2 regions of the Actinomadura sp. NPDC000929 genome follow, and region 1 is predicted to be linked to the other one. Evidence: riboswitches for the same ligand, from Rfam matches in the RefSeq annotation. Region 1 holds a riboswitch; the other holds the start of a gene.
The links. Region 1 has a riboswitch for S-adenosylmethionine ahead of ABWI04_RS09855 (aminotransferase class V-fold PLP-dependent enzyme). Riboswitches for the same ligand answer to the same signal wherever they lie in the genome.
Positions count from the first base shown of each region.

Region 1 (13,973 bases):
ACGCAGACCCGGAACGAGCCGCCCCCGAACCAGTCCGGGGTGTTGACCGACGACGCCCCCATGGGCACGGTCGCGCGCTCCCCCCGGGAGCCGTGCTCCTCCTGACCCGACACCTCGGAGCCGACCGGGGCGTCGCGGATGTCGGCGTGCCATGATCTTTGGCCGGGGTGGTACCAGAGCGTGCCGACGGCGTCCTCCTGCCGGACGGTGCGCAGCGCCCACCAGGGAGCGGCCCTCGATCCGGTGCCGGCCCATCCCCCGAGGGCGGACGGGGCCGGCCGGTGCTCCCGTCCGGCCGACGCCTCGGCCGACGGGACGGGTCCTGTCAGAGCCGCGCTCGCCACGGCGACGACTGCGGGAAAAGCAAGAACGATCTTCTTGGACGGGCGCACGGGCGCTCCTTCCTGCTCGTGGTGGGCGGCGGGGGCGCGGGGCGGCACGACGGGACGGCGCGGCGGCGTCACGGCCGCTCCTGGATGAAGCAGTCCGAGACGTAGCCCTCGACCCTCGTCCTGTTGTTGATCACATAGGTCCAGTGGTCCTTGACGTCGCCGTTCGGGCAGGTCACCGGGTCGGCGAAGCTCTGACCTCCGTTCCAGGTGTAGCCGTCGCCGGGGTTGCCGATCCCGCGGACGCGGCCGTCGAGCCGGGGGGTCGCGCGGATCCTGACACCGGGAACGGTGAAGTCACCGGTGCGATCGGCGACGCGTGCCGGGGCGGCGTGCCGGGCGGCGGGCGCCGGGGAGGCCATGGCGGGCGCCGCCGGAATCGCGGTGATCACGACGGCCAGAGCGCTGACGGTCTTCAACATGGTTCGCCTCGCCTGGAGTGCCGATGGAAACTCTCTTGCCCCCCCACATTGCGGCTACTTAGAGTTAATGGACAACCTCATGGCGTGAACATGCCAGCGATTGAACCGTCAACGGCAGGGGGCGGGAAGCCGCCCTCGGCGCGATGCCGGAGTGGGGAGCCGCCAGGTGACACGGTCAGGCGACGGAGGGAAACGGCCCCCGCGGCGTACCGAAGCGCGTGAGGCCGTGGGGCAGGCCCTGGAGGAGGCCGGTTTCCATGCGGCCCGAGGTCTGCGGCCTCCGACCCAGCGCGTGGATCCGCCCAAGGTGGGGGCCGTGGTCGCGCGCCTCGCGGACGCCACCGAGCGGGAGTTGCTGACCTTCGACGATCCGTCGGGCTGCGTCAGGCAGGGCGTGCCCGAGCGCATGCTCCTGCACGCGGCCCAGTGCGTCCGTCGCGCGGCCTCCCAGGTCCCCCGCCTCCGCCAGATCACCTCTCCGCAGGGGCTGGCCCACGACACCGCTCTGGAGACCATCCAGTGGCGCAACGGCGGCGAGGCACGCCTCGTCGAACAGGTCCCCTTCCGCCTGGCCGTGTTCGACCGCACGACGGCCGTCATCCCGCTCGATCTGGACGTCTTCTACAACGGCATGCTCATCATCCGCGACCCCGCGGTGGTCAGGGCGTTGACCCGGATGCACCACAGCTCCTGGATGTCCGGTGACGAACTCGTCACCGACCGCGACCCGGACCAGCCGCCGGCCCACCTGGTCCCGGTCCTGGTCACCCTGCGGGACGGCCTGCCCGACCACGCCGCCGCCGCGCGCCTGGGGCTGTCGGCGCGCACCTACGCCCGGCGGGTCAGCGAACTGCTCACCCTCCTCGGCGCCACGAGCCGTTTCCAAGCCGCGATCACCGCTCAGCGCCGCGGATGGATTTGAACGTCCGTCCGCTGTTACCGGCGGTGTGGAGGCGTGTGTCACCCCTCCGGCGGGGATATCCTGACGCCTTCCCCTGTCCCCTGCCAGACGACACCGCTCCATGTGTGACCGGTAGATTGCGGGTCGGCCTCCTTTACCCGGTTTTCACGCTGTGCTTAGCCCGGCCCTGGAAGGGTGGTCACGGTTGTGGTGTCGTCGAACCCGGAGCAAGTGAGGAAACATGTCCGAGGATGACAAGCCCCGGGGCAAGCCGGCGGTCAAGGCGAAGGCGAAGATCCCGAACGCCCAGAGCATCCGCAGCCCCGAGTTCACCCCGCACGGCATCAGCGCGGGCCGCGGCAGCGGGCTGAACCGGCCGTCCGCGCTGACCGCCAAGGAGGCGAAGAAGCGCCGGCTGATGATGATCGCCGGGATCGTGGTCGTCGCGCTCGCGGTCTCCGGCGGGGTGTACTGGTGGGTCAGCCGCCCCGGCCCGAAGGTCGAGGTGACCGGCAAGTTCGCCGCCGAGCCCAAGGTCGAGATCCCCACGAAGCTGGAGCCGACCAAGACGCTCAAGGTCAGCACGCCGATCAAGGGCGGCGGGCCCGTCGCCGCCGAGGGCGACACCGCCTACGTCCAGTTCGCGACCTACAAGTGGTCGAGGGCCAAGGACGAGGAGAACTCGCGGGTGAAGAGCACCAGCGAGAAGGTCCGCTCGTCCTACGAGGAGGGCCAGCAGCAGGGCGGCGGCGGCCCGATGCACCTCGTCATCGGCAAGAGCGGGCTCAAGGACATCGACAAGAGCCTCGTCGGCAAGTCCGCCGGAAGCCGGCTCGTCATGCAGCTCCCGCCGTCCAAGGAGCTCACCCAGCTGAGCCCGCAGCAGATCACCGACAAGGACGCGATCCTCTTCATCATGGACGTCCAGGCGGTCGTCCCGAAGAGCCAGCAGCCGCAGGGCACCGCGCAGAAGCTGGACGACAAGTCGCTGCCCAAGGTCGAGGACAAGGGCGCCGGCAAGGAGCCCAAGGTGACGGTCCCGGACGCGGACGCGCCCAAGAAGCTCCAGGCCAAGACCCTCGTCGCGGGCAACGGGCCCGCGCTGGCCAAGGGCGACGAGGCGGTCGTCAACTACACCGGCAAGATCTGGAAGTCCGGCGACAAGTTCGACTCCAGCTGGGACAACAAGCAGCCCGCGACGTTCCCGATCGGCATGGGGCAGACCATTCCCGGCTTCGACAAGGGGCTCACCGGCGCGAAGGTCGGCAGCCGCGTGCTGCTCGTCCTGCCTCCGGACGAGGGCTACGGCAAGAAGGGCAGCCCGCCGAAGATCAAGGGAGACGACACCCTGGTCTTCGTGGTGGACATCCTCGCGAAGGTCTACAAGTGACCTGACCCAGGCGCGGCCGTGCGCGAGAGCGGCGGGGCACCCGGTCGGGTCCCCGCCGCTCGGCTTTTCACGAAAGGCCGCACGCTGCGACATCCGTCACGACAACCGGCGAGGCGGATTGCCCGTCCTCCTTTGGGAGAGCGCGGATGCGCATTGGCGGCCGACGCACGGATTCCCTCAGGTATCGTCTGTAACGCAATAAACACGGGGGGCTTGTGAGCGACAGCGAGAAGATCCCGGAGCGCCAGGAACGCTCCGGGACGGGCCAGGCGGACCGGCGCGAAAGCGAGGCCGGGGCACCGGCCGGCACGGACGGTCCCGCGACCGCCACGCTGACCGCGGACACCGAAGCCGCCACCGGAGAAACCGCCGGTGACGCCGAATTCGTCGACGAGGGCGACATATCTCGAAACGGCGATAAGGAGCCCGAAGAGGCCGCCGGCGCGAGCGGGGGACCCGATTCGCCCCCCGCCGATAACGCCACGGCCTCCGCCGATTCCGCCCCCGGCGCCGACGAACCCGCCACCGAGGCGCCGACCGCCCCCGCGGAGGCCGCCCCCGAGAACGACGCCGCCGCGTCCGACCAGGCCACCGCGTCCGACGTGATCGCGACGCCCGGCGAGACGCCCACGTCCCACGAGGCCACCGCGCCCGCCGAAGTCACGCCCGACGCCGCCACCGTGCCGGGCGAAGCAACCGCCCCGGACGAGGTGACCGCATCCGACGGACCCGCCGAGTCCGACCAGCCCGACGCACCCGTCGAGGCCACGCCCGCTGCGGCCCCCGCGTCCCACGAGGCCACCGCGCCCGCCGAGGCCGCGTCCGATGAGGCGGTTGTGACCGGTGATGTCGCCGCGTCTGGTGATGCCACCGCGGTTGATGGTGTCGATGGGGCCGTCACCGGAGATACCAAGAGCATGGCCGCCGCCTCGAAGCGCGACTCGACCCCGCGCGGCTCCCAGGCCGGGGGCCCGCCGCCCGGGTCCGGACCCGGGCGCGGCAAGGGCGGCGGGGGCAAGGGGCCCGGCAAGCCGCGCAGCCGCAGGTCGCGGTTCCTGCGCCGCGCGCTGTTCCTCATCCTCGGCTTCATCGGGTTCTGCATCGCCGCGTTCGGCGTCGCCTACGTGTTCACGCCGGTGCCGTCGGCGCAGGAGCAGGCGATCGCGCAGGGGCCGACGTTCTACTACTCCGACGGCAAGACGCAGATCGCCAAGACCGGGATGAACCGGGACGCGGTCAAGCTCGACAGGATCCCCGAGAGCACCCGGGCCGCGGTGATCGCCGCGGAGAACCGCAGCTTCTACGACGACCCCGGGGTGTCGGTCCAGGGCACGGCGCGGGCGCTGTGGTCCACCGCCACCGGCAAGCAGCTGCAGGGCGGCTCGACGATCACGCAGCAGATGGTCCGCAACTACTACGGCGGCATCGGCAAGGACCGCTCGGTCACCCGCAAGCTCAAGGAGATCATGGTCTCCCTGAAGGTGGGCCGGGAGAAGGACAAGGACTGGATCCTCGAGCAGTACCTCAACACCATCTACTTCGGCCGCGACGCCTACGGCGTGCAGGCCGCCGCGCACGCCTACTACGACAAGGACGTCTCGAAGCTGACGCCGGCAGAGGGCGCCTACCTCGCCGCCGCGATCCAGCAGCCGAGCAACTTCGCCGACCCGACCGGCCCCCGCCGCGCCTACTCCGAGCAGCGCTGGCGCGCGATCCTCGGCAACATGGTCCGGGACGGGGCGCTCACCCAGTCCGAGGCGGCCTCGCTGACCTTCCCGGCCCCCGGCAAGGAGAAGATCACCGACGTCCTCAAGGGCCAGCGCGGCTACATGGTGAACGTGGCCAAGAAGGAGCTCACCGAGCGCCGCGGCTACAGCGAGGACGAGATCAACCGCAGCGGGCTGAAGATCACCACGACGTTCGACAAGCGGCTGATGGACGCGATGAAGCAGGCCGTCGCGAACAACGCCCCGAACGGGATGAGCAAGAAGATCCGCACCGGCGTGGTGTCGGTCGACCCGAAGACCGGGCAGGTGGTCGCCTTCTACGGTGGCCGCGGCTACCTGGAGGAGGCGCTGAGCAGCGCCTTCGGCGACTGGGCGCAGGCCGGGTCGGGGTTCAAGCCGATCGCGCTGGCGGCCGCGCTGGACGACGGGAAGACGCTGTCCACCAGCTACGACGGCAGCTCCCCGCAGTACTTCCACGGCGCGTCCATCCACAACGACAGCAACGAGAACTTCGGGACGGTCAACCTCGTCACCGCCACCGAGCACTCGATCAACACGGCCTACGTCAACCTCGGCCAGGACATCGGCAACAAGAAGATCGCCGCGATGGCCGAGAAGATGGGCATCCCGGCGGCGCGGATGAATCCCGAGCAGCGGGACGCCGCCACGTTCCCGCTCGGCATCGTGTCGCTGCACCCCGTCGAGCAGGCCAGCGTGTACTCGACGTTCGCCTCCGAGGGCGTGCACCGGACGCCGTTCGTGGTGAAGTCGGTCACCGACAACGAGAACCACAAGCGCACGTTCACCGAGAAGGGCGAGCGGGCGTTCAGCCAGCAGGTCGCCCGCGACGCCACCTACGCCCTGCAGAAGGTCGTGCAGGGCGGCACCGGCACCGGCGCGCAGCTGCCCGACGGCCGCGACGTCGCCGGGAAGACGGGCACCACCGACGAGGGCCGCGCGATCTGGTTCAACGGGTTCATCCCGCAGATGGCGACGACGGTCGCGATGTTCCGCAGCGACGGCAAGCCGCTGAACATCCCCGGGTACGGCGCGTACGGCGGGCAGCTCCCGGCCCAGATCTGGCGCTCGTACATGGCGGACGCGGTGAACATCAAGGGCTACGAGCCCGACTCGTTCGGGGAGCCGTCGATGACCCCCGGCAGCGGCTGGGGCGGCCCGACGCAGGACACTCCCCCGACCGGCCCGCAGCCGCCGGACACGCGCGGGCCCGTCCGGCCGCCGCCGTCCACGGAGCAGCCCGACCTCCCGACGCCCCCCACCGACCTGCCGACCATCATCCCGCCGCAGGACCCCGGCGGGGGCGACCCCGGGGGCGGACCGGGCGGCGATCCGGGAGGCGGACCGGGCGGCGACCCCAACGGCGGAACCGGCGGCGGACCGCTGGGCGGGACCGGCGGGTAGCCGCCCCCGCGGCCCCTCAGTCGCAGGCCTTGCCGATGACGGCCGGCGTCTCCCTGATCACGCTGTCGAGCCGGGAGACGTCGCCGTCGCCGACCCCCGGCGCGGCCTCGCGGAGCCTGCCCGCCTCCGCCTTCAGCGCCTTGCCCAGGTCGGCGTCGTCGGCCTGCTTCGCGAGCCCGTCGACGCGTCCGGCGAGCTGCTCGGTGGCCTGCCGCCACTGCGCGGGCTCGGCCGCCGGAACGCTCCGCACCTGGGTGACGTACTGCTGGAACGCCTTCTTCGTGTCGGTGCACACCTGGGCGGAGTTGCCGCCGCCCAGCGCCCCGCACCCGCTGAGGGCGCCGAGCACCAGCGCGCCGCCGGCCAGCGTCCGAACCACCCGGTACCGCATCGCACCCTCCCCTTGATCCCCGTTCGGCTCCGCATATACTTCCGCATGAGGTCATGAGCGCCAGCGCGAAGCCCCGGCTTGCTGGCCGGCAACCCTTCGTCCGCGATGGGGTGCCCCGGGTGAGGACCTGGCCGGACGCGCACCGCGTTCCGGCAAGCGCGGATCCCGGCCGGCATCCCGGGGTCCCTGACCCCGGAAGGTCCAGGCATGCCCACGCTGCTCGCCCGCTCCCCCATCACGCCTGCTGTGACGCGCCCGGAGGGGGTCCGGGTTCGCCCGATTCCCCGCGTCATCGGAGCGGACGTCCCGGTCCCGGTGCGGGACGGCCGCCGCGTCCCCTACGCCAACTTCGACTACGCGGCCAGCGCGCCCTGTCTGGAGGCGGTGCACGAGGCCGTCGCCCGCGCGCTGCCGTACTACAGCAGCGTGCACCGCGGCGCGGGGTACGCGTCGCAGGTCACGACGTCCGCCTACGAGGACGCGCGGGAGACCGTGCGGTCGTTCCTCGGCGCGTGGCGGCGCGCGGCCGTGATCTTCACGCGCAACACCACCGACTCGATGAACCTGCTCGCGCACGCCGTCCCGGCCGGGACGAGCGTCGTCGTCTTCGAGAGCGAGCACCACGCGTCGCTGCTGCCGTGGAAGCGCGCCGTGCGCCTCCCGGCGCCCGCCACCCCGGCCGAGGCGCTGTCGGCCGCCGACCGCGCGCTGCGCGCGTGCCCGATCGGGTCGCGGCTGCTCGTCGTCACCGCCGCGTCCAACGTCACCGGCGAGCTGTGGCCGATCGAGGAGCTCGCGCACGTCGCGCACCGCAACGGCGCCCGCATCGCGGTCGACGCGGCGCAGCTCGTCCCGCACCGCCCCCTGGACATGACCGCGCTCGGCCTCGACTACGTCGCGTTCTCCGGGCACAAGCTGTACGCGCCGTTCGGTGCGGGCGTGCTCGCCGGACGCGCCGACTGGCTGCGCGCCGCCGAGCCCTACCTCAGGGGCGGCGGCGCCAGCGCCTCGGTCGGGGAGACGACCCGGTGGGCGCCCTCCGCCGAGCAGCGGCACGAGGCGGGCTCCCCGAACGTCCTCGGCGCCCTCGCGCTGGCCGCCGCGTGCGAGACGCTGACCCCGGCCTGGGACGACCTGGCCGTCCGGGAGGAGGCGCTGGTGGAACGGCTGCGGTCGGGACTCGCGGCGCTCCCCCACGTCAGGGAGCTGACGCTGTGGGGCGAGCGGGCGCCGCGCGTCGGGATCGTGTCGTTCACCGTGGACGGCTGGAACGCGCGGGACGTGGCGCTTACGCTGTCCGACGAGCATGGCATCGGCGTCCGCGACGGGAAGTTCTGCGCCCACCCCTTCGTCCGGCACCTGCTGGGCGAGGACCGGAGCGCCGTCCGCGCGAGCATCGGCATCGGGACGGAGGAGGAGCACATCGACCGGCTCCTCGCCGCCCTCGCCGCGTTGACTGCGCGCTGACAGCCTCTGACCTGCGAACTCCCGCGCGCAGTCAGATGATTATGCTCTTTGGTCCTGTTCGCCCATGTAGCGTAGGCAGTCGCGCGGGGACGAGCACGCTAGAAACAGGGGGTGGCGACCGTGGCCGACGCGTGGCGACCCACGTCGGAACTGGAGCACCGACTGCAGGAGACAGTACGGGCCGGCGACCAGGAGAGCTACTTCCGCCTCCTCGGGGACGCCGACCTCGTCGTTCCCGTCCCGCCCGACCTGGTGGACGGCGTCCTCGCGGGGGAGGCGCAGCCGTCGTGGCCCACCCAGGAGGAGGACGGCCGGATCCACGTCCTGGCCTACACGTCGGCGGCGGCGATGCGGGCGTGCCTCGGGCCGTCCTACCAGCACTTCATGACGGTGCGGTTCGGCGACATCGCCGAGACCTGGCCGGACGACCGCTGGTGGCTCGCCGTCGACGTTCCCGCGCGCGGCGTCCCCGCCGCGCTGCCGATCGAGGCGCGGCTGCCGTCCTGGTTCGTCCGGCAGGTCGCCGACGGCGACGGCCGCCCCCCGCAGGTCGGCCGCGCGTCCCCGCCGTGGGAGGAGCTGCGCGACCAGCACCGCGAGCTGCCCCGCGAGGCGCCGCGCCCGGAGTTCCAGCCGGCCAACGACGTCGAGCGCGAGCTGCTGCGGGCCGCCGCGAACAACGACCACGACCTGTTCCTGCAGACGCTGGCGGCCACCGACGTGCTGCTGCCCGTCCCGGACGACATGGACTTCTCGCTCCGTCCGGGCCGTCCCGGCTTCCCGTGGCAGACCCGTGAGGTCGACGGCTCCACCGTCGTCCCGGTCTTCACCTCGCCGGAGCGGCTGGCCGAGGCGTCCGGGCCCGGCACCGAGCACATCGCGCTGCCGTTCACCGTGGTGCTGCGCTACTGGCCGGACCCCGACTGGCTCCTCGCCATCAACTCCGGCTCGCCCGCGGGCGGCACCGTCCTCGCGCAGCAGCTCCCCGGCCTCGCCACCTGGGCCGACCAGCGCGCCGCCCAGCGGATGACGGACCGCTTCGAGCCCCAGAACGACATCGAGCAGCGCCTCTTCGACGCGGCCCGCCGCCGCGACACCGAGACCTTCTTCAAGATCATTCTCGGCGCCCAGGTGCTCGTCCCCGTGGACGCCGAGACCCCGTGGGGCATCGTCCCCGGTGACCCCGACTTCCCGTGGCGCCCCGTCCGCGTCCACGGCCGGACGTCGATCCAGATCTTCACGTCGCTGAGGTGGATGAACGAGGCGATCGGCACGTCGCGCTTCATCATGCCGAGCCTGCTGGAGATGGTCACCGCCTGGCCGGACGCCTCGTGGACGCTCGTCCTCAACCCGGGCACGCCCATCGACGCGTCCATGCCGGGCGAGCAGGTCCGCACCCTCAGCGGCCCGCCCGCTCCCCCGTCCGCCGCGACGCCGCCGCCCCCGGCCGCGCCCTCGGTGCCGGTCGCCCCCGCCGTCCCGGCCGACCCCGCCGCGTCCGGCCCGGGCCGCCACGCGGGCCCGCCCGTGCCGGACGAGCCCGCCGTCCCCGCGCCCGTGGAACCGGGCCGCCACCACGCCGGAGCGCCCGGCGGCCCCGCGCAGCCCGGCCTTCCCGAAGCCGTGCCCCCGGCCCCCGCGCACTTCGGCGAGGCGCCCGCTCCCCGCCCGGCCGACGAACCCCGCGCTCCCCTGCCCGGCGTTCCGGGAGAAGCGGCCCGCCGCCTCGCGGACCCGTCCAGCACCGCCGTCGACCCGGGCCACATGCCCGGCCTTGAGCCAGCGGCCGCGCCCAGCCCGTCCGGCGAGGTCGCGGAGCCGGACCCCCCGGGCCCCGGACCGGCCGTGCCGGAAGACGCGGGCGCCCCTCTCGGAGACGCGCGCGGAACGACCAGCCCCACCGGCGGCTTCGCGGAGCCCGGCCTCCCGCCACCCGCGTCGCAGAACACCGGTCCCCTCAGTGCCGCGCCAGGTGACGCCGGCACCCCCACCCCGCCTGGCGGCGCAGCAGAGCCTGGTCTTCCCGGGCCCGCGCCTCAGCACCCCGAGACACCGGCCACCGGGCCGAGCGCGCCAGAAGAAACGGGCCGCACGCACGCTGACCTGCCGGTCCCCACCGCTCTTGGCACGGCCACGCCATCCGGCGACGCCGCAGAGCCGGGCGTTCCCGGGCCTGCGCCTGAGAACAGCGGGCCTCTCGACGCCAAGCCCGGCCTGCCAGACGACGCGGGCCGTCCCTACACGGCCGCACCGAGCACGGCCCCTTCCGACACGTCCGGCCTGTCCGGCGGCGGCCCTGAGTCGAGCCTTCCGGAAACCGCCTCTCAGATTCCCGCCACGCCCGCCGGTCGTCCCCACATCGACGCGCCTGCCCCTGGCGCGACCACTCCGTCCGGCGGAGTTGCAGCCCAAGGCGGCGAGCCGCCGACCAGCGGATCGGGCGCGCCAGAGAACACGACTGCGGGCCCGGGATCGGATGCGCCCGCCGCCCCCGCACCTGGGGCGACCACCCCGTTCGGCGGAGTCGCAGAGCCTGGGCTTCCCGGGGTCGGAGCTCTAAGCAGCGAGCTGCCTAACACCGGATCGGGCGCGCCGGAGGACGTAAGTCCCCACCCAGGCGCGACGGCACAAGGCTCCACGACGGCGGGACCAGGATCGGACGCGCCCGCCGCCCCGCCTGGCACCGGCGTTCCTCAGGGCACCGGGCCTTACGGTGCCGCGCCTGGCCTTCCCGGTGACGGGTCTCAGGGCAGCGAGCCGCCCAACACGGGGCCGGACGCGCCCGGTGTGCCGTCCGGCACGGGTGCCACCGGATCGCTCGGTGCCGCGCCCGCCCCCGGGGCCGGACGAGGCGGCGGCCTGCCGGAAGGCGCCGACCGCCGTGTCGCGGGGCCCGTCGCGCCTCACGAGGTGGCGCGCACCGGTCAGGACGCGGGCGTCCAGGGCAGCGAACCTCCCGGCGCCCCATCTGGCGCCCCGGGAGAAGCGGCGCCGGGCGGCCTCGCGGCGGTCCCTCAGGACGCCGCACACCCTGGTCAGGCGGAGGCGGGCGGGGGCGAGGACGGCGCGCCCGCCGGAGAGCCGGGGGCGGGACGGTCGCTGCACGCCGTCGAGGAACCGGAGCCCGCGTTCGAGCCGGGGAACCGGATCGACCAGGAGCTCTACGAGGCGGCTTCCGGCGGCGACTCCGACGCGTTCCTGCGGGTGCTGCTGAACGCGAACGTGCTCGTGCCGATCCCCGATGACGCGCCGCTTGAGGTGACGCCCGTCCAGCGGGAGTTCCGGTGGGACGCGGCGCTGCGGGACGCGGTGTCCGTCCAGGTGTTCACGTCGATGGTCCGGTTGCGGGAGGTTCTGCCGCAGTCCCGGTTCGTGTACGCCGACTTCCGGGAGCTGATCGGCGCGTGGCCCCGGGAGGACTGGGCCATGGTGCTCAACCCGGGGACCCACATCGGGGCGTCGCTGCACGGCGATCAGGTGCGGTCGCTCAGTGAGTGGGCGGTGCGGGTCGGGCTCGTGCAGGCGCGGCCGGAGGTTCCGCTGCCGCCGCCGCGGCGGGAGCCGGTGCCGCAGGCGCCCACCGACCCCGAGGACCGCGTCTCGTCGCCGGCCATCATGCAGAAGGTCGTCCCGCACAGTCACGTCTCCTGGTATCTGGAGCAGGGGTACGACCGGGTCGGCGGCTTCGTCCACTCCACGAACGACGTGGCCGAGTTGCAGACGCCCTCCCAGCTCTACGAGGCGCTGGGGCTGCTGTTCCCCGACTCCTCGTTCTCCCTCGACGACGAGGGCGTGTACGTCATCCGGTGGCCGGCGTACTGCCCCGACCTGTACCGCGTCCCGTTCGGCGGGCGCGACGAGGAGGAGATGGCGTCCTGGGGCGAGTCCGGCTGGGTCATCGAGCGGCCGCCGTTCACGGGGAGCGGCTTCGCGCCGGGAAGCGCCGGGTCGATCCGCGAGTACAAGGTGACCAGCGTCCGGCTGCCGTACGGAGCGGAGATGTACTACATCGGCAGGGACCGGTCGGAGCGGTTCATCGCGATGTACGACCCGGACCGGCTCGCCTGGCTGCGGCCGGACGCCGGCGCCGAGGCGTGGGACGGACGGACGGAGGCCGCGCAGTGATCCGGGACGGGTACGTCGCGCGGTGGCTCGGCCGCGACTTCGAGGCCGCGCCGGGCGCCGACGGCGAGATCAGGCTGTACGCGCCCGGGCCGACGGACGGGTTCGAGGAGCTGCGCCCGGGGCGCTTCCGCCGCATCGTCCCCGCGTCCGAGGTCGAGGAGCTCCGCTACGTCCGGACGACGTGCCGCTGGCGCGGCGAGCGCTTCGTCATCGTCGGGGAGCACGAGACGTGGCTGCGGGTCGAGTACGCGGGCGGGCGGGCCCCGGTCGCCGAGAGCCTCGGGCTCGACCGCGTCGACCAGGGCATCTGGCAGGCCTGGGCGCCCGGGTCGGAGATCGAGGACGTCCGGGAGGAGTTCGTCTGACCGGGCGGGGTTGATTTGCCCCTTGGATCCGTGTTCGCATGTGTGCCGAGGCGATCCCTCGGACGGAAGCGCTCAACGGCGACGCGACGGAGGTGCGGCGGCAGTGATCTGCCGAGCGACGGTGAAACCGATCTTTGTTGGGCTCGGCACGGCGGCCATCCTCGCCGCCGGCGGCGCGTCCGCCGTGGCCGACGAGACGCCCTCCCCCTCAGGGTCGGATCCCGCGTCCCCCGCGACCGGCAAGCTCACGGTGGACGTCGCCTCCACGGCGGCCAGGCTGGACCCGGGCGGCTCGCTCGACATCACGACGACGGTCACCGCCGTCGGCGGCGACGTGGCGAACATCAAGGTCACCAACATCACGGCGACCCTCAAGGGCACGGCGGTGACCGGTGACTGCGGCGCGCCGTTCGAGTCGGCGGGGTGCGCCGTCGGCGACCTCGCCGCCGGGAAGAGCGGCACGCCCGTCACATCGCATGTGACGGTCCCGAAGGAGGGGCCGAAGGAGACGGCGGTCTACACGATCATCGTGACCGTCGACGCGACCGACCTCGCCCCGGTCGCCGGGACCACGACGTTCAGGTACGTCGTCCCGTCCAAGCCGCCGCCCACGAAGACGCCGACCCCGACCCCCTCGAAGACGCCCACGAAGTCGCCGTCGCGCAAGCCCACGAAGCCGTCGCCCACGCCCTCGCACTCCACGTCCTCCAGGACGTCGCACGGCGGGTCCGGCAGTGGAAGCGGCTCCTCGGGGAGCGGGAACGGCACGGGGACGAACGGGTCCGTGCAGACGTCGCCCAACGCGTCGTTCGAGCCGCAGAACCCGCAGGTGGCGTTGCCGTCCATCCAGGCGCCCAACCCGTCCGTCGCGCCGAGCCCGGCGCCCGGGGCGGAGACGCCGCAGAGCCGCCTCCAGGGCAACCAGGCGCCCGTCGCGCAGGATCTGACGTTCGAGCGGATGGCCAGCACGCAGATCGCCTGGCTGGCGGCGCTGATGGTGGCGTTCTCGCTGCTGCTGACGCAGCTGCGCCTCGGCCGCCGCCGCGCGCCGGTGGGGGCTCCGCGGCGGCCCCGGGGAACGCACCGCCGACCGCGGGGCGGCATGTTCGGCCGCTGATCTCCGCCGCGCGCGCCCTTCACCCGGGCGATCAGCGCAGCTCACGCGCTGGTCACGCTTTCGACGGGTGGCTCGCGTTCGTTGGAGGCATGCCCCGAGGAACTCGACCGCCGGTACCCCGCACCCCATCGGGCTCCGGAAACGGCGGATTCTCGAATGAGAATCTCACAAACGCCTTTCCGGGGCGCGGAGAACGGGACCGGAAATACTCACGCACGGCGACGCCAAGGGTCCGAGCCTATGCGAACCGTCTCCCG
Region 1 is NZ_JBEUPA010000018.1:44,566-58,538, forward strand. Features, by position in the region: gene ABWI04_RS09825 (hypothetical protein) at 1-464, opposite strand, end outside; gene ABWI04_RS09830 (hypothetical protein) at 461-811, opposite strand; gene ABWI04_RS09835 (hypothetical protein) at 1,128-1,733, shown strand; gene ABWI04_RS09840 (FKBP-type peptidyl-prolyl cis-trans isomerase) at 1,954-3,102, shown strand; gene ABWI04_RS09845 (transglycosylase domain-containing protein) at 3,318-6,251, shown strand; gene ABWI04_RS09850 (DUF8711 family protein) at 6,268-6,642, opposite strand; SAM riboswitch class IV at 6,692-6,807, shown strand; gene ABWI04_RS09855 (aminotransferase class V-fold PLP-dependent enzyme) at 6,850-8,109, shown strand; gene ABWI04_RS09860 (SseB family protein) at 8,221-12,234, shown strand; gene ABWI04_RS09865 (UCP033725 family protein) at 12,231-12,599, shown strand; gene ABWI04_RS09870 (hypothetical protein) at 12,703-13,716, shown strand.

Region 2 (4,874 bases), on a different contig from region 1:
GTCCGAAGAGCAGCCGAACCATCGCCTCGCCATGCGCGGCTCACCTCCCCGTAACGCTTTCGTTCTGCCTTGAGCAGGTGCCGCCCGAGCGCGGGGAGCGCCGGTCGTTCAGACGCCGGCCGTCCGGCTGCGCGCACGGGCGAGATCACCCTCGGTCGCGCCATCCGCCACTCCGACGGCGCCGCCGGCTTCGACGAGATCGAGTCCCCTACCGGGCTTCCCCGGGCTGACCCTGCGGCTGCTCGACCCGGCGACCGCAGCGCGCCGCGCGGACCGGCACCTCGCCTGAGAGGGGGTGCCGTCGCGGCCACCCGTTCCGCGTGCCATTGCACCGGCGGCGGCCTGTGCCGCTGTTTTTCCGCGGATTTTTTCGTCACGGACCGTTGGTGCCGGTTCTGTCGGTGCGACGACGTTTGCGGCGGCCCGGTGCACCGGGAATCACCACGGCCCGTTAGGGCCGCTTTCATGGAGTATGGCGAATGGTGAGGATGTTCTTTCAGTCCCGGGCAAAGGGCCGCCGCAAACGGGTCCGGACATTGGGCGGCCGCTCCGGCGTCGATGGTGACCGGGCCGGAGCGGCCGTGGTGCTTCGGTGTCCTGCTAGGAACCGCGGTTCACCGCTTGGTGGACTCCTGCTCGGGGCCCTCGACCGCGTTGATCACGGTGTTGTGCTTCCCGCCGTGGATGTGGCTGGTGATGGGCCCGGTCATCGTCGCGCTGTTGCCGGCGTAGACGTTCGAGCGGGGCGATCCGCTGAGGTTCGTGAAGATCGCGTCGCCCGAGCCGTTCTCGATGTTGGCGACGTCGCCGTTCTGGCCGACGATCGCCTTCTCGGCCGCGTGGACGTGCACCGGCCCGGGGCGGCCCCCCGTGGTGGCCAGCCGCTGTCCGGCCTGCGGAGCGTTGGCGTCGGCCTGCTGCTCCGGCGCGGCCTGCTGGGCCTCCTGCTGCGGAGCCGCCTGCTGCTCGCCCTGCTCCGGCGCGGCCTGCTGCGCGTCCTGCTGCGGAGCCGCCTGCTCCGCCTCCTGCTGCGGAGCCGCCTGCTGCTCGCCCTGCTGCTGAGCGGCCTGCTGCGCGTCCTGCTGCGGAGCGGCCTGCTCGGCGTTCTGCTGCGGGGCGGCCTGCTGCTCGCCCTGCTGCGGAGCCGCCTGCTGCGCCTCCTGCTGCGGAGCGGCCTGCTCGGCGTTCTGCTGCGGAGCGGCCTGCTCGGCGCCCTGCTCCGGCGCGGCCTGCAGCGACTCCTGCTGCGGGGCGGCCTGCTGAGGAGCCGCCTGCTGCTCGGCGGCCTGGTGCTCGGCCGCCTTGGCGAGCGCGACCTTGGTGGCCTCCTGCTCGGAGCCCTCGACGCCGGTGACGGCCGTGTTGTGCTTCCCGCCGTGGAGCTTCGTGGTGATGTCACCGGTCTTCACCGGCTTGTTCCCGATCACCGGCGCGGCCTTGGGCGACTTGGTGATGTCGGTGTAGATCAGGTCGCCCGGACCCTTCTCACTGATGTACGTGGGGCCGTTGTGCCCCACGTACGCCTTCTCCACCGCGTAGAAGTTGATGTCGGCCATGGCCGAGGGAGCCGCGAGGACGGCCGCTCCCATCGTTATGCCGGTCACGGCCATCGTGCGCAAAATGCGCTTCATGCCTTTCCTCACTCTCGTATGCCGTTCGGCGCCCCAGGGAGCGCCACTCCGGGTTCAATCTTCCAGGACGCGGCCAGCGAGAAACCCAAGTGACGGAGAGGCGGTGATCAAGATCAAAGCCGTGAAACTGGCGCTCGCTAAAACTTGTTCCATGCGCGTTTGGCCGGACGGGAGGAACAGTTGCCCAATCCAGCATCCACCGGGCAATCGCGTTCCGGAGAAGGGGGAATCGGCCAGATGTGAAAGGAAAAGCCCCGGCACGGTGGACGTGCCGGGGCCTCGCGGACGAGACGGACGTCAGCCGCCCGCCACCGCGGGGATGATGGAGATCTGGGCGCCCTCGGGCGTCGGGGTGTCGAGTCCCTCGGCGAAACGGACGTCCTCGTCCCCGACGTAGACGTTCACGAAACGGCGGATCTTGCCCGCGTCGTCCAGGATGCGGGCGGAGATGCCGGAGTAGCTGGCCTCGAGGTCGGCGACGACCGCGCGCAGGGTCGCGCCCTCGGCCTTCACCTCGGACTCGCCACCGGTGTAGGTCCGCAGGATCGTCGGGATACGGACGGACACGCTGCTCATGCTGCTCCTTCGTTCTCAGGCGAGGCCCGCGGCGCGGAACGCCTCCAGGGACGGGGCGATGTTCGCCGACGGCGCGACGACCGGGGCGACGGCGTCCAGGGTCTTCAGGCCGTCCCCGGAGTTGATGATCACGGTCTCGGCGCCCGGGTCGAGGGCACCGGCCTCGATGAGCTTGCGCAGGGTCGCGACGGTGACGCCGCCGGCCGTCTCACCGAAGATCCCCTCGGTGCGGGCCAGGAGCCGGATCCCCTCGACGACCTGCTCGTCGGTGACGTCCTCGACGGCGCCGCCGGTGCGGCGGGCCACGTCCAGGACGTAGGGGCCGTCGGCCGGGTTGCCGATGGCGAGGGACTTGGCGATCGTGTCGGGCTTCACCGGGCGGACGACGTCGTGGCCCGCCTTGAACGCGGCGGCGACCGGGTCGCACCCGGAGGCCTGGGCGCCGAAGACGCGGTACGGCTTCTCCTCCACCAGGCCCAGCTTGATGAGCTCCTGGAACGCCTTGTCGATCTTGGTCAGCTGGGAGCCGGACGCGACCGGCACGACGACCTGGTCGGGCAGCCGCCAGCCGAGCTGCTCGGCGATCTCGTAGCCGAGCGTCTTGGAGCCCTCGGCGTAGTAGGGGCGGACGTTGACGTTGACGAACGCCCAGTCGTCCTGCTCGCCCGCGATCTCGGACGCGAGCCGGTTGACGTCGTCGTAGTTGCCGTCGACCGTCACGAACGTCCCGCCGTACACGGCCGTCGTGATGATCTTCTGGGACTCCAGGTTCGACGGGACGAACACCGCGCTGCGGATCCCGGCGCGGGCCGCCGCGGCGGCGACGGCGTTGGCGAGGTTCCCGGTGGACGGGCAGGCCAGCACCTTGAACCCCAGCTCGCGGGCGGCGGCGAGCGCCACGGCCACGACGCGGTCCTTGAACGAGTGGGTCGGGTTGCCGCTGTCGTCCTTCACCCACAGGCTCTGCAGGCCGAGGCTCTCCGCGAGGTTGTCGGCGCGGACGAGGCGGGTCAGGCCCGGCTCGGTGTTCGGGGTGTCGGCGACGTTGGACGGGACGGGCAGCAGCCCGCGGTAGCGCCAGATGTTGCGCGGTCCGGACTCGATGGACTCCCGGGTGACGCCGTCGAAGTCGTAGGCGATCTCCAGGGGGCCGAAACACTCTTCACAGGCGTAGTAGGGCCCGAGGTCGCGGGACGAGCCGCATTCGCGGCAGACGAGAGCGGTAGCCGGTCCGAGGTCTGTGGCAGGCGTGAGTGCCATGAGGGCGAGGCCTTTCTCCCCATCTTCCCTGCGCCACCTTGGTCGCAGGCCGGAGTTGGCACCATCTCCCGGCCGGCCTCGCAGGATCGCGACGCGCCGCAGCCAGGTGGTTGCCGGGGCTTCGCAGGGCCGGTCCCTCCACCCCTCTGGATGAGCGTTATGAAGTTGTCGATCTACGAGCTTTGAACTCGTATGCGTGACTTTACATGAACTGACCGGATGCCAGACAGGCGGGTCCAGCGATTGAGACGTTACCCGGCGGGTGTCTTGATCACCCGTTGGGTCGGGTCGAGGAACACGTGCCGGACGGTCGGGACGCGCTCGCGGAGCCGCCGGTCGATCTCGCCGGCGACGTCCTCGGCCTCGTCGGCGCTGATGTCGTCGGAGAAGTGCACCTTCGCGGCGACGAGGATCTGCTCGGGGCCGAAGTGCATGGTGAGCAGTTCGTCCACGCCGGTCACGCCGGGCGCGCCGCAGATCTCGGCGCGGATCTCGCGCTGCTCGGCGGGGTCGGCCGCCTGGCCGATGAGCAGGCCCATGCTCTCCCTGCCGATCGAGAAGGCGAGGACGACCAGGAGGATCCCGATGAGGACGGACGCGAGCCCGTCCCAGAACTCCGACCCGGTGATCTGGCGCATCGCGAGGCCGCCGGCGGCGAGCGCGAGGCCGATCATCGCCGCGGTGTCCTCGAACAGCGCGGTCTTGAACGTCACGTCGGGCGACTTGCGGACATGCTCGACCAGGTCGCGGTCGCTGTCGCGCGTCTCCTTCTTGGCCTGGTAGAAGGCGCGGATCCAGGACGTCCCCTCCAGCACCGCGCCGAGGCCGAGGACGGCGTAGGCGAGCCACACCGTCGTCCCGCCGCCGCCGTGACCGGTCATGGTCAGGATGCCCTCGAAGATCGAGAATCCGGCGCCGGCCACGAAGATGCCGAACGCGGCGAGCAGCGACCACACGTACCGCTCGTTGCCGTATCCGAAGGGGTGGCGCCGGTCGGGGGGCCGCTCGCTGCGCCGGAGCGAGGTGTAGAGGAAGCCCTGATTGAGGGTGTCCGCCACCGAGTGCGCGCTCTCCGCGAGCATGGCGCTGGACCCGGCCAGCAGGCCGGCGAACAGCTTCGTGATCGCGAGGATGAGGTTCGCGGCACCGGCGACGAGCACGGTTTTCGTCGTCTCGGACTTGCTCATTGCCGCCGGATACCCCCTGGGCGGATGACTAATCGGGCGGAACGGACACAAGGGCGGGCGATGCCGGCCACCTCGCGGGTCACTTTGATGCGCCTCGGCCGCAACTGAGACCCTTCCCGTATGAGCCAAGTGCTGGTGGCCTCGAACCGGGGTCCGGTGTCGTTCTCGCTGTCGGACGACGGCGGGCTCACCATGCGGCGCGGGGGCGGCGGTCTCGTGT
Region 2 is NZ_JBEUPA010000005.1:4,079-8,952, forward strand. Features, by position in the region: gene ABWI04_RS02990 (hypothetical protein) at 615-1,631, opposite strand; gene ABWI04_RS02995 (MoaD/ThiS family protein) at 1,929-2,207, opposite strand; gene thrC (threonine synthase) at 2,223-3,467, opposite strand; SAM riboswitch class I at 3,484-3,624, opposite strand; gene ABWI04_RS03005 (cation diffusion facilitator family transporter) at 3,719-4,654, opposite strand; gene ABWI04_RS03010 (alpha,alpha-trehalose-phosphate synthase (UDP-forming)) at 4,775-4,874, shown strand, end outside.
Region 2: linked by a shared signal. The riboswitch ahead of thrC (threonine synthase) and the one ahead of ABWI04_RS09855 (aminotransferase class V-fold PLP-dependent enzyme) in region 1 are both predicted to bind S-adenosylmethionine.